DNA from 3 places in the Psychrobacillus sp. FSL H8-0484 genome. Region 3 is predicted to be linked to each of the others. Evidence: predicted binding sites of a transcription regulator. Region 3 holds the regulator's gene; each other region holds the start of a gene.
What was found. Region 3 encodes CtsR, which represses protease genes until heat stress. Its sites were predicted from a motif close to ATGGTCAATAAAGGTCAAACA; they were not measured.
Positions count from the first base shown of each region.

Region 1 (4,272 bases), 830 kb from region 3:
ATTCGACAAGTAGACAATATACGATTTATCGAAAATACGGTTGGATTAGACCAATTACCAGAAAAATTAAGAGAAATTGCTCGCTTGCGGGTGGAATATCAAGATGTAACATTAAAAGAGCTAGGTGAAATGGTTTCCACTGGGAACGTTAGTAAATCTGGTATAAATCATCGTTTACGAAAGATAGACGAAATTGCAGACGCACTTCGTAGAGGCGAGACAATTTAGGGAAATGGAGCGTAGGACAATGACAGAAAAACAAGTCGAAGTGAAATTACCATCAGGATTACAGGCGAGACAAGCTGCGTTATTTGTACAAGAGGCTAATCGTTATATTGCAGATGTATATTTGGAAAAAGACAATAAAAAAGTAAATGCAAAAAGTATTATGGGTATTATGAGCTTGGCTATTAGCAAAGGGATTACAGTAAACCTGAGTGCAGATGGGTCAGATGAAGAAGAAGCAGTAGTAGCACTAGCAAAATTTATTTCAAATGAAGAATAATAAAGGGCGGCCTTACTAGTCAGTATAGACGAAAAGGCGGTCTTTTTTTTTCGTTGTAAGTTAAAAAGAATGGACTATTGAACTGCGTACATAGAATTTGAAAAAGGTCCGTCGCTTCCTTTGGTTTCTTCATCTTAGAAATGAAATGGTCTCAGATACAAGGCAAATGGTTGAGGAAACTAAAGAAATATATAATTTACGCGGAATAAAGTATTGTTGATTTCCGCTATAGGCGGACGCTTTCCGCGGGGTGAGCGATAAGCCATCACCGCCGCTCACGCGTCGTTTGTGATGTCTTATCTGTCTCACTCATCCCGCAGGAGTCGCCGCCTACCGCTTCAATCAACAAAATGATAAAGTATTTTTTCTACAAAAATACCCAAGGAAAGGTAAATTTCCTTGGGTACAATTATTATTATGATTTTTTCATTTCGCTGCGATCGATAATATGATCGATTAAACCATATTCTTTTGCACGTTCAGCAGTCATAAAGTTATCGCGATCTGTGTCTCTTGAAACGACTTCAATCGGTTGACCAGTACGATCAGCCATAATATTATTTAATTTATCACGTAAGAATAAAATACGTTTAGCAGCAATTTCGATTTCTGTTGCTTGCCCTTGTGCTCCACCAAGTGGTTGGTGAATCATTACTTCTGCGTTTGGAAGTGCATAGCGTTTTCCTTTTGTACCTGCAGTAAGTAAGAATGCTCCCATAGAAGCAGCCATACCGATACAAATTGTTTGCACATCGGGTTTGATGAATTGCATCGTATCGTAAATTGCCATACCTGCTGTAATGCTTCCACCTGGACTATTGATATAGATTGAAATATCTTTTTCTGGATCTTCAGCTTCTAAAAATAGTAGTTGGGCAACGATGGAGTTTGAAACGTTGTCATCAATTCCACTTCCAAGCATGATAATACGGTCTTTTAATAATCGTGAGTAAATGTCATATGCACGTTCCCCACGATTTGTTTGTTCAATAACAGTAGGAATTAAATTCATCCTGATTTGCCTCCTTCAAAGGTGGTTTATTAATTTTATTTCTGAGAAATACTACCTCAGTTGTAACTTTATCATACACATTATGGTCAAGGAAGGTCAAATATTAAGCATTGAAAAGTTAGGTTGAATTATTTACAATTCATTTGTATAATAGATAAGTCGCATGCCTCCGTAGTTTAATGGATATGACGTAAGATTCCGGTTCTTGAGATGGGGGTTCGATTCCCTCCGGGGGCGTATTTAGATTAAATTGGATATTTTCTTTCAAGCACTCCAAACATGGATCCTTCGATGTTCGGAGTGCTTTTTTGTATAATGTATATTTATATTTTTACTATTTATTCCTTGTATTCGTTCAAGTGAATCGATTGCTTCGATAGACAAATGGTTAGGATCACCAGGATACTTATTCCTCACCTCTTACATTATTTAATTATCCGGTCTATTCATCCTTACCACAGAATTTTAATATTAAACAAAATGGATGTTTAATTAATTATTGATCATGAAAAGTACAGTGTAGTGTATGCGAAAAAAGCATTAACAGCGACTAACTTTATACGCCAGAATGTCCATTTTTTACAATACAACTTGTATTAAAAACCTTATAATAAAATGAAATAGAACAGAGAGAGAACGATCAAAAATAGAATGGAAAGAAGGGGAGAATGAAATGGATTTTCAGCAATCATTTGAGACGATTAATTATTTTGCAGTTATTGTAGCAGGATTATCCGCTTTCGTTATTGGAGGTCTATGGTATTCAGTTTTCTTTGCTAAGGCTTGGATGGAGGAAAATGGTTTTGATGAAGAAAAATTAAAGAATGCTAATATGGCGAAGATCTTTGGAGGTTCTTTTATATTTTCCTTAATCATTTCCTTTGTGCTCGCTCTATTCTTAGGTCCAGAAAGAAACGCGATGATGGGTGTCATAGCAGGCTTCATGGCCGGGCTCTTTTGGGTCGCAGCAGCGATGGGAATAACGTATTTGTTTGAAAGAAAATCATTGAAATTGTTTTTGATTAATGCTGGATATCATGTAGTTACATTTATGGTCATGGGATTGATTTTAGGATTGTGGAAATAATAGTATTTCAAATGTAAAACACTTAGAAATATGGATGTATTCATATTCCTACGTGTTTCTTTGTTTATCTTCGTTTAAACCATTAGAAAAAATCTGATGTTGGAACTTAGGAAACCTCAACTTGTTTATTAATTGCTTCGACTGTTCCTATTAATTTTCCAATAACACGTATTCATATGAAACCGATTAATAACTTTTTCGTATACCTAAGTAGGTTTTACATTTTACAAATAAAGTAACATGAATACTATACTTAATCAGGGGTGAATAAGATGAAAAAGTTATTAGGGCCGATTGTTATAATCGTGGTTATTATTGCAATTTTTGCTGTTATATTAATACCGAGCTATAACGGTTTTGTAGATGGGGAAGAAAATGTGAATAATGCATATGCGCAGGTGGAAAACCAATTACAGCGCAGAATGGATTTAATTCCAAACTTAGTAAACACCGTAAAAGGATTTGCATCGCATGAAGAAGAAGTGCTAGGCAATATAGCAGATGCTCGTTCTAGACTAGCAGGAGCAAGTACACCGGAAGAACAAGCAGTAGCAAATGATGAATTAACTGGTGCTTTAAGTCGATTATTAGTGGTTGTAGAGAACTATCCAGATTTAAAGGCGGATGCAAGCTTCCGACAATTAATGGATGAGCTAGCAGGTACTGAAAATAGATTAACGGTTGCTAGACAAGATTATAATGACATTGTTTCCGATTACAATAAAAAAGTAAAACGATTACCAGGCAGTATTGTTGCATCCATTTTCGGGTTTGATGAAAAAGAATATTTTAAAGCAGACGCAGCTGCAAAAGAAGCTCCAAAAGTTGATTTTGATGGAGATGGAGAGTAATGATTAAGGTCGCGCGAATGCTTATAGTTGCGCTACTTGTATTTCTTTCTCTTCCCTTATTGACTGTAGCTGCATCTGATATACCTGATCCTATACCTGGAGAATTATATGTACAAGATTTTGTAGGTGCGTTATCTGAGACAGAAGAACAACAATTAGAAGAGCTCGGTCGCAATTTAGATAATGCTACAGGGGCTCAAATTGTAGTGATGATCATTGAGTCGTTACAAGGGCAGGATGTTGCTCAGTTTGGCGTCGATGTCATTCGCCAGTATGGAATTGGCAATAAGGACAAAAATAATGGTGCATTACTCATTATAGAGACTGATCCAACTAAGAAAGGTAATCGAGATGTTTATATTGCAGTTGGCCAAGGTCTTGAAGGAGCACTGCCAGATGGAAAAATTGGTCGTATACTAGATGAATATACGTATCCTTTTTTAGAGCAAGGAGCATTAAACGACGCGGTCTTTTCCACATATCAAGTTCTTTACAATGAAGTTGCCACAGAATACGGTTGGGACGGAGAGTTAGTGGAACCGAAAGAGCCTGCTTCATCGGATGAAGGTTTTTCGTTTACTACTATCATTGTGATTATCGTTGTGATTTACCTTATTTATACGGTAATGTCTGGCGGAGGTGGCGGTAGTGGTTCTGGTAGAGGAAGACGCTCTAGTACAAGAATGTTTGGACCAGGTAGTTTCGGAGGTGGGTTTGGCGGCTTCGGAGGCGGAGGTGGAAAAGGTTCTGGTGGTGGTTTCGGAGGCTTCGGTGGCGGTAGCTCCGGAGGCGGCGGAGCAGGACGCAAATGGTAAAT
Region 1 is NZ_JBBOSZ010000001.1:3,177,050-3,181,321, reverse strand. Features, by position in the region: gene whiA (DNA-binding protein WhiA) at 1-228, shown strand, start outside; gene MHH81_RS15530 (HPr family phosphocarrier protein) at 248-505, shown strand; gene clpP (ATP-dependent Clp endopeptidase proteolytic subunit ClpP) at 921-1,517, opposite strand; tRNA gene MHH81_RS15520 (tRNA-Arg) at 1,683-1,754, shown strand; gene MHH81_RS15515 (DUF1761 domain-containing protein) at 2,191-2,604, shown strand; gene MHH81_RS15510 (LemA family protein) at 2,877-3,455, shown strand; gene MHH81_RS15505 (TPM domain-containing protein) at 3,455-4,270, shown strand.
Region 1: clpP (ATP-dependent Clp endopeptidase proteolytic subunit ClpP) is a predicted target of CtsR. The motif match lies at 1,600-1,620, and genes of this name have one in related genera.

Region 2 (4,272 bases), 3.0 Mb from region 3:
GTATAGATGTTTTGTTATGATGGATTAATGAGGTAAGGAGGTTATTTAAATGGACCAAGATATGAAAGATAGCATGATGGCAGCTCTTGAAAATGTCATTGACCCTGAACTAGGCGTAGATATTGTCAATTTAGGTTTAGTATACGATGTTGAATTGTCAGATGAGGGTGTTGGAACAGTTACGATGACTTTAACATCCATGGGATGCCCAATGGGACCGATGATTGTGGATCAAGTGAATACAGCACTTATGGAATTACCAGAAGTCAAAGAAACTGAAGTTAACATCGTCTGGAATCCACCATGGTCAAAAGATAATATGTCTAGATACGCTAAGATTGCCTTAGGCATACGTTAATATAAAAGCGACCTCTTTCTATTACAAAAATAGAAAGAGGTCGCTTTTTTTAATCAATTCGGCAAATAGTTAAGGGACAATTCTCACACTCATTTTCTCTTTTCAAGAATTCAATATCATGAATGGTAATGATTCCTTTTTGAAAGGACACAATACCTGCATTTTTAATATCATTTAACATTCTATTAACAACTTCTCTACTCATGGCACATAAATTTGCTAGCTTTTGATTGGTTAGTGTGTACTCTATGATAATACTTCCATCCGGTTGTACTTGACCATATGTATTAGAAAGACGAATCAACGTGGAGAAAAGTGCTCCTTTTTTGCCATGTAACATTAAGTCTCTAAACCGAGTTTGATTCTTTATATAAACTAGTTGAATAAATTTTGTCCATTCTACCATTAGCTCTGTAGATTCCATTAAAAAATTCTCTAGTTTGGTTCGGTGAAGCGATAATAATTGGGTAGATTCTAAAGTAATAGCAGAAAAGGAGTGGTATACAATATCACAAAAAACAGCAGTTTCACCAATGTAATCATTTGGTCCGACTACTCGGAGTGTTAAAAGTTTACCGCTTTCTGTGTCTTTATTAATACCTACAGATCCAGAGACGATGAAATAAATCTCTTCAGAGCGCTCGCCCTCTTGAAAAACAGGTCGATCTTTTTCTAATTTTACTATGGAACCATATTGTTTAAATAGTGAATAAATGCCTGTTGTATCAGAAATATACTCGCTCATTAATAACACAACCTTTCCGTGTATATAACAATCATAGCATAATAACCTAACGTCTTTGGGAAAAATCACTTTTCTTTACAAATAATAAGAGAAGATATTATAATTACATTAGTCAAAAAAGGTCAAACTATTTTAAGGGAGATGTTTGGTTATGCAAATGAATCAACAAGATCAAAAAAGTCCTTTAGAAACGTACGGTCGTAATCTAATTACTGCAGTGAAAGAAGGAAAGATGGATCCTGTTATCGGTCGTGATCAAGAGATTCGAGATGTTATTCGGATTTTGTCTAGAAAAACAAAAAATAATCCTGTTTTAATTGGAGAACCTGGTGTAGGGAAAACAGCCATTGTAGAAGGATTAGCACAACGTATTGTCCGAAAAGATGTACCGGAGGGCTTGAAAGAGAAAGAAATATTTGAATTAGATATGAGCTCCCTCATTGCAGGGGCGAAGTATCGAGGAGAATTTGAAGAACGATTACAAGCGGTATTGAAGCAAGTAAAAAAGAGCGAAGGACAAATTATCTTATTTATCGATGAAATCCATACAATTGTAGGAGCTGGAAAAACAGACGGTGCCATGGATGCAGGTAATATGTTAAAACCGATGCTAGCTCGAGGAGAATTACATTGTATTGGTGCAACGACATTAGATGAATATCGTATGTATATTGAAAAGGATCCTGCTTTAGAGAGAAGATTTCAACAAGTACTCGTACGAGAGCCATCTGTTGAAGATACAGTTTCTATTTTACGCGGGTTGAAAGAAAGATTTGAATTGCATCATGGTGTACGCATACATGATAGAGCGATTGTCGCTGCAGCGCAGCTTTCTAATCGTTATATGACAGAACGCTTTCTTCCGGACAAGGCAATTGATTTAGTAGACGAGGCATGTGCAATGATTCGAACAGAGATAGATTCCATGCCGCAGGAGTTAGACGAAGTTACGAGAAAAATGATGCAGCTGCAAATAGAAGAACAAGCGTTAATAAAAGAAAAAGATGCTGCTAGTCGAAAAAGATTAGAACAATTGCGTCAAGACTTAGCAGAACTAGAGGAATCAACTAGTGAAATGAGAAGTAAATGGGGGCAGGAAAAAGAAGCGATTCAAGTAATTCAGCAAAAAAGAGAAGAGTTGGATCGATATCGTAGAGAATTGGAGGAAGCTGAAAATAAGTACGATTTAAATAAAGCAGCAGAACTTCGTCATGGAAAGATACCTACTCTGGAAAAAGAATTACTAGTCTATGAGCAAGAAGTAAACAATGATACGGACACGCGCTTACTACGAGAAGAAGTAACTGCTGATGAAATTGCATCAATTATTTCAAGATGGACTGGCATCCCAGTCACAAAACTTATCGAAGGAGAAAGAGAAAAACTTTTGCGATTAAAAGAAACGCTTGGAGAACGAGTAGTTGGACAGGATCAAGCGGTTCAGTTAGTGACGGAAGCCGTTTGGAGAGCTAGAGCAGGTATAAAAGATCCACAAAAACCGATTGGATCCTTCCTATTTTTAGGACCTACTGGAGTTGGGAAAACAGAACTTGCCAAAGCATTGGCTGCCAACTTATTTGATTCGGAAGAGCATTTTATTCGTATCGACATGTCAGAGTATATGGAAAAACATAGTGTATCGCGACTAGTAGGCGCTCCTCCTGGCTATATTGGATATGAAGAAGGTGGTCAGCTGACGGAAGCGGTACGCAGAAATCCTTACTCCGTTGTTTTATTAGATGAAATTGAAAAAGCTCACCCTGATGTTGCGAATATTTTACTGCAATTAATGGATGATGGACGAATTACGGATAGCCAAGGAAGGATCGTTAATTTCACGAATACAGTTGTCATATTAACATCTAATATTGGTTCGCAATATCTTGGAAATACGACTAGTAAAGTAGGGGAAGAGGAAGAGACACTTGTCATGACTGCACTTCGAGCGCACTTTAAGCCCGAGCTTTTAAATCGTATGGATGACATCATTATGTTCCATTCATTGACGACACATCATTTTGAAAAAATCGCAGAGAAATATGTGAAGCAGCTACAAAAAAGATTGCAAGAGCAAGAAGTTACATTGGAAGTGCAAGATAATGTCTTTAAGTGGATTGTAAATGAAGGAACAGATGCAGCATATGGTGCAAGACCTTTAAGACGATTCATCCAACGTAATCTAGAAACTGCTGTAGCGAAAATGCTAATTGGTGGAAATGTTCTTCCAGGAGGCACTATTGAAGCGAGTGTAGAAGATGGACACTTGACTGTAAGATAACAAGGTGTAATATAGATTACGTTATCCGCAACATTGCGTAGTGTACTCGCAAGATAGGTTGGACTATTTGCAACATTATGAGGAATACTAGCAATATTTAAGCTATGCGCAATATAACAAGCGTTACTCGCAAGATAGAGTGGATTATTCGCAATATAATGTGGAATCCTCACATCTCAAAATAAAAACAGCTCCCAACAAGTGGGAGCTGTTTTTTAGTGATGTTCTGAAGCTACTGGGTCGTTTGGAATAATTGCAACGATAATAAAAATCATAATTGCAACTGGAACTGACATGATTAATCCATTAACAACTTCGAATGGTACGTTCTGTACAGAGCTTACTACGTAATTTAACATTGTAACTAAAATAACTGACCATATTAACGTCATAATATATTTCATTTGTTTTCACCTCATATTGATTTTAACTATATGTATCATACCATACGGTGGTTCTTTTCAAAAGATTATTTAATACATCTAACTATGATGTTGAAAAATGTTCATATATTCGTTATTATTAATACCAGGTACTAATAATAGATTATAAGAAAAGAGGAACTTTCATGAATGCAGGAATAATCGGTTTAGGTTCATATGCACCTGATCAAATTTTGACAAATGAAGACCTTGAAAAAAAATTAGATACATCTGATGAATGGATTCGAACTAGAACTGGTATAGAAGAAAGAAGAATTGCCGCACCAGAAGAAAATACTTCTCATATGGCGTTTAAAGCAGCACAAGAAGCGATTAAGGATGCAGGAATAAATCCAGAACAAATTGGTTTAATTTTAGTAGCAACTGTTACACCCGATAATCCTTTCCCAAGTGTAGCAACAATGTTACAAGAACAACTTGGAGCGTCAAACGCTGCGGCAATGGATGT
Region 2 is NZ_JBBOSZ010000001.1:1,015,553-1,019,824, forward strand. Features, by position in the region: gene MHH81_RS04595 (metal-sulfur cluster assembly factor) at 50-358, shown strand; gene MHH81_RS04600 (Crp/Fnr family transcriptional regulator) at 408-1,103, opposite strand; gene MHH81_RS04605 (ATP-dependent Clp protease ATP-binding subunit) at 1,255-3,381, shown strand; gene MHH81_RS04610 (YjzD family protein) at 3,597-3,785, opposite strand; gene MHH81_RS04615 (beta-ketoacyl-ACP synthase III) at 3,950-4,272, shown strand, end outside.
Region 2: MHH81_RS04605 (ATP-dependent Clp protease ATP-binding subunit) is a predicted target of CtsR. The motif match lies at 1,212-1,232, and genes of this name have one in related genera.

Region 3 (4,272 bases):
CGAGGATGAATAAAGATGTAACAAAAGCGCGAATTGATGAGGTCATTGCGCAAGTAGGTATGCAAAATCGAATTCACGAAAAAGTATGCACGTATTCACTTGGAATGCGCCAACGTTTGGGTCTTGCACAAGCACTTTTAAATCGTCCAAAATTCTTAATACTAGATGAGCCAACGAATGGACTAGACCCAGCAGGTATTAGAGAGTTCCGTATGTACTTACGCAAAATTGCGGAAGAAGAAGGCGTATCTATTTTTGTATCTAGCCATTTATTAGCAGAAATTGAGTTAATGTGTGATAGAATCGCAGTTATTCAAAATGGAAAACTTATATCTATTAGAGAAGTAAAAGAAGAGGAAGAATCACATTACTACATGGAAGTATCTCCAAAAGAGAAAGTAGAGGCGTTCTTGTCTTCCAAAAACATATCTACAGAGGTTTTGGGGAATGGTTTTGTCGTACAGCTTTCATCGGAAGATGTTCCTGTTTTAGTCGGTGAAATGGTAGCGAATAATTTACAATTATTCCAAATTAATCCGCACCGAAAATCGTTGGAAGATCAATTCTTAGAATTAACAGGAGGTGGGCAAATTGCTGAATCTCATAAGAAATGAATGGATGAAATTATGGAGTAAAAAAGCAACTTGGGTAATGGTGGTGTTAATAGTCCTATTAATGATTGGATCAGCTGGTTTGTTTAAATGGATTAAGAGCCCTATAGATGGGAGCCCTTCAGATGATTGGAAAATAGCTTCTCAAGAGCAAGTTAAGCTATTAGAATCACAATTAACCGATCCGAATTTGTCTAAAGAGGAGTCGCAGGATTTAAAAGATTCTATAGCAGTTGAAAAGCATCGTTTAGAGAAGGATATTGCTCCAATTACCTCAGAGAGTGTTAAAGGATTTATCAATGAAATTCCTGGTATGCTTTCCGTAATTACATTATTCACAGTTGTTGTTGCAGGAGGAATCGTTGCTTCAGAGTTTTCTCAAGGGACTATTAAAATGTTATTAACACGACCTGTGAGTAGGGGGAAGATTTTGACTTCGAAGCTGTTGACGGTCGGATTATATGCCGTTGTCATGGCTTCAATTAGTTTATTGGTAGGAATAATTGCTGCATATATTTTCTTTGATTCGTCACCTGGAACAAGTTTAGAAGTGGTGAACGGAAAAGTGGTAGAGGTTTCATTTTGGGGAAGACTACTACTTCTAATGGGACTTTCTCTAGTGAACGTGTTAGTTATTGGGATGTTGGCTTTTATGGTTGGATCTGTATTTCGTTCTAGTTCACTTGCAATAGGAATTTCTATATTTCTTATGTTCGCAGGGGTAAATTTTACGTTTATGCTAGCATTCAAATTCGAATTTGCTAAGTATATATTATTTGCTAACACTAATTTAACGCAATATATAGGGAATGGGCAACCGTTGATTGATGGGATGACGATGTCGTTTTCAATCGCAGTGGTTTCTGTCTACATGCTAGTATTTTTAGTTATTAGTTACTGGTCATTTATGAAACGAGACGTGACTGCGTAAAAATGTTATTGACATATCGCTAATACTTGTAGTATTCTGAAAATAACTTAAGGAAAGGAGTGAGGCATTATGGCTATTGTAAATACTAATCAACGAATCAGTAAGTTCATGATGTCCCACTCCGTATGTCTCTAATTGTAGAACGAATATGCTTTTCATTTGCTTGTATTAGACAATCAAATGTATTTCGCTATACTTTTTGAGATGCTTCTTTACTAATGACCGGGAAACCATGATTGCTGATTCGTGCAGTCATGGTTTTTTTATATGGAAATTAGGAGGAAGTTAAATTGAATTTAATCGAACAATATGGTTGGAATAATAAATGGGAAGAAAAAATGTTGAGTAAAGGGATCGCAGGTCGCGTTTTACTTGAGCATAAAAATTTGTATCGTGTCATGACTAACGAAGGGGAATGGTTATGCTCTCTATCAGGGAAATTCAAGTTTGACCATGGCCGCGAAGCATTTCCGGCAGTTGGAGATTGGGTTGTCCTTGAACAAATGCCGGGAGAAGAAAAAGGAATTATTCAAGACGTGCTTCCACGTAGTTCACAGTTTTCCAGAAAAGCTGCTGGCTTAACAACGGAAATTCAGTTAATCGCAGTTAATGTTGATTATGTATTTCTTGTTATGTCTCTTAATCACGACTTTAATGTACGTAGATTAGAGCGATATTTATTGGCCGCATGGGATTCGGGTGCAACACCAGTTGTTGTTTTGACGAAAAAAGACGCATGTGATGATTTGGCATTTTATATAAATGAAGTAGAATCAATCGCTTTTGGTGTAGATGTATTTGCAGTGAGTAGTGTAACAGGTGAAGGAATCGATCGCCTTGCAAATCTTTTATCTGGCAGTAAAACAGGTGCTCTTCTAGGATCTTCTGGAGTTGGCAAGTCCTCTTTAATTAATGCTTTGTCTGGTGAAGAAGTAATGGTAGTAAACAATATTCGAGAAGATGATAGCAAAGGACGTCATACCACGACGCATAGAGAACTTACTTTATTGCCGGAGGGTGGTTTATTAATTGATACCCCGGGAATGAGAGAATTCCAACTTTGGGATACAAGTGATGGGATTAGCGCTAGCTTCCAAGATATTGAAGAACTTGCGGATGGATGTCGCTTCCGAGATTGCAAACATGAAAAAGAGCCGGGATGCGCAATTCAAGAAGCTATTTATACAGGTGCATTGAAACAAGAGCGTTATAAAAGTTATGTGAAGTTGATGAGAGAGCTTGCACATATTGAACGAAAAAATGATCTAGTTGCCAAAAAAGCGGAAGTGAATAAGTGGAAACAACTAACGAAAATACACAGGAAGAAAAAATAAATGTATTAATATACAAATGAAAAAGTTTTTGGAATATAAGTTGGAATATTGATACACCCTTAAACTACTAACTGTTCTGGTTAGTAGTTTTTATGTGCCTTCCTAAGAAAATCATATCAATTGCACATGGATTATTTTCTCGATATAATATAGTCAAAGTTAGTCAAAGTCAGTTTGCTAAAGAGGTGAGAAGATGAAAAATATATCTGACATTATTGAAGGTTATTTGAAGTCGATTATCGAAGAAGAGAGTAAGGGGCAAATTGAAATTAAAAGAAGTGAAATTGCTGAAAAATTTCAATGTGTTCCATCTCAAATAAACTATGTTATTAACACACGGTTTACCCAAGATCGCGGTTACTTAGTGGAAAGTAAACGTGGTGGTGGTGGATATATTCGAATCCTCCGCGTTCGGGCGCATACGAAAGCAGAATTGATTGAGCATATAATACAAAGACTAGAAAATGGTGCAGCTGAATCAGTTACGGAAGACATTGTGTTCCGACTGCTGGAGGAAGAAGTGATTACAACAAGAGAAGCGAAGCTCATTTTAGCGGCGCTTAATCGAACAACACTTGCTATTCCACTACCAGCAAGGGATGAAATACGTGCGCGTATATTATGTGCCATGTTATTAACATTAAAATATCAAAAAAGTTAAAAATGAGCGGGGTGTGTTGAAAAGTGATTTGTGAAAATTGTAAGCAGAGACCGGCAAAAGTGACGGTTACACAAGTGCATAACGGTGAACACTTTGAACGACATTATTGTGAGGTCTGTGCAAATAGTCTCCACCCGTTTTATGTAGAGTATAAACAAGATCCATTATCTCTTCATCAACTACTATCCAATTGGTTTAACCATGCAGATCAGCAGCCAATGCAGCAAAGGCAAAAAAAGCCTCCATTAGAGTGTGAAGAATGTGGTTGGTCCATACAACGTTTTCTAGATGAAGGGAAATTCGGCTGTGCTTCTTGTTACGATAGTTTTCGACAACAACTACCGAATGTATTTAAACGTTTGCATAATGGAAATACAACCCATATTGGGAAAGCGCCGGGTGCAATTGGTGAAAAGATAGCATTGAAAAAACGTATTGAAGCCATTCGTTCTCAAATGAAAGAGGCTGTTGAAACCGAACAATTTGAAGATGCTGCAAGACTAAGAGATGAAGCAAGGGATCTGGAAAGTCAGCTTGTCACGGGAGGTGACGAAACGAATGTCGATTGAACGCTTTTTAGATAATTCTATTTCTAGTTGGATGGTTGGAAATGGAGAGCATTCAGATATAGTCATGAGTACAAGAATTCGATTAGCTAGAAACTTAAATGGGTATCGATTTCCACTTGCATTTACAGAAGATGAAGCGCATAAAATTGACCAATCCGTTTCCGCT
Region 3 is NZ_JBBOSZ010000001.1:4,002,167-4,006,438, reverse strand. Features, by position in the region: gene MHH81_RS19790 (ABC transporter ATP-binding protein) at 1-614, shown strand, start outside; gene MHH81_RS19785 (ABC transporter permease) at 592-1,542, shown strand; gene rsgA (ribosome small subunit-dependent GTPase A) at 1,833-2,876, shown strand; gene MHH81_RS19775 (CtsR family transcriptional regulator) at 3,070-3,537, shown strand; gene MHH81_RS19770 (UvrB/UvrC motif-containing protein) at 3,561-4,106, shown strand; gene MHH81_RS19765 (protein arginine kinase) at 4,096-4,272, shown strand, end outside.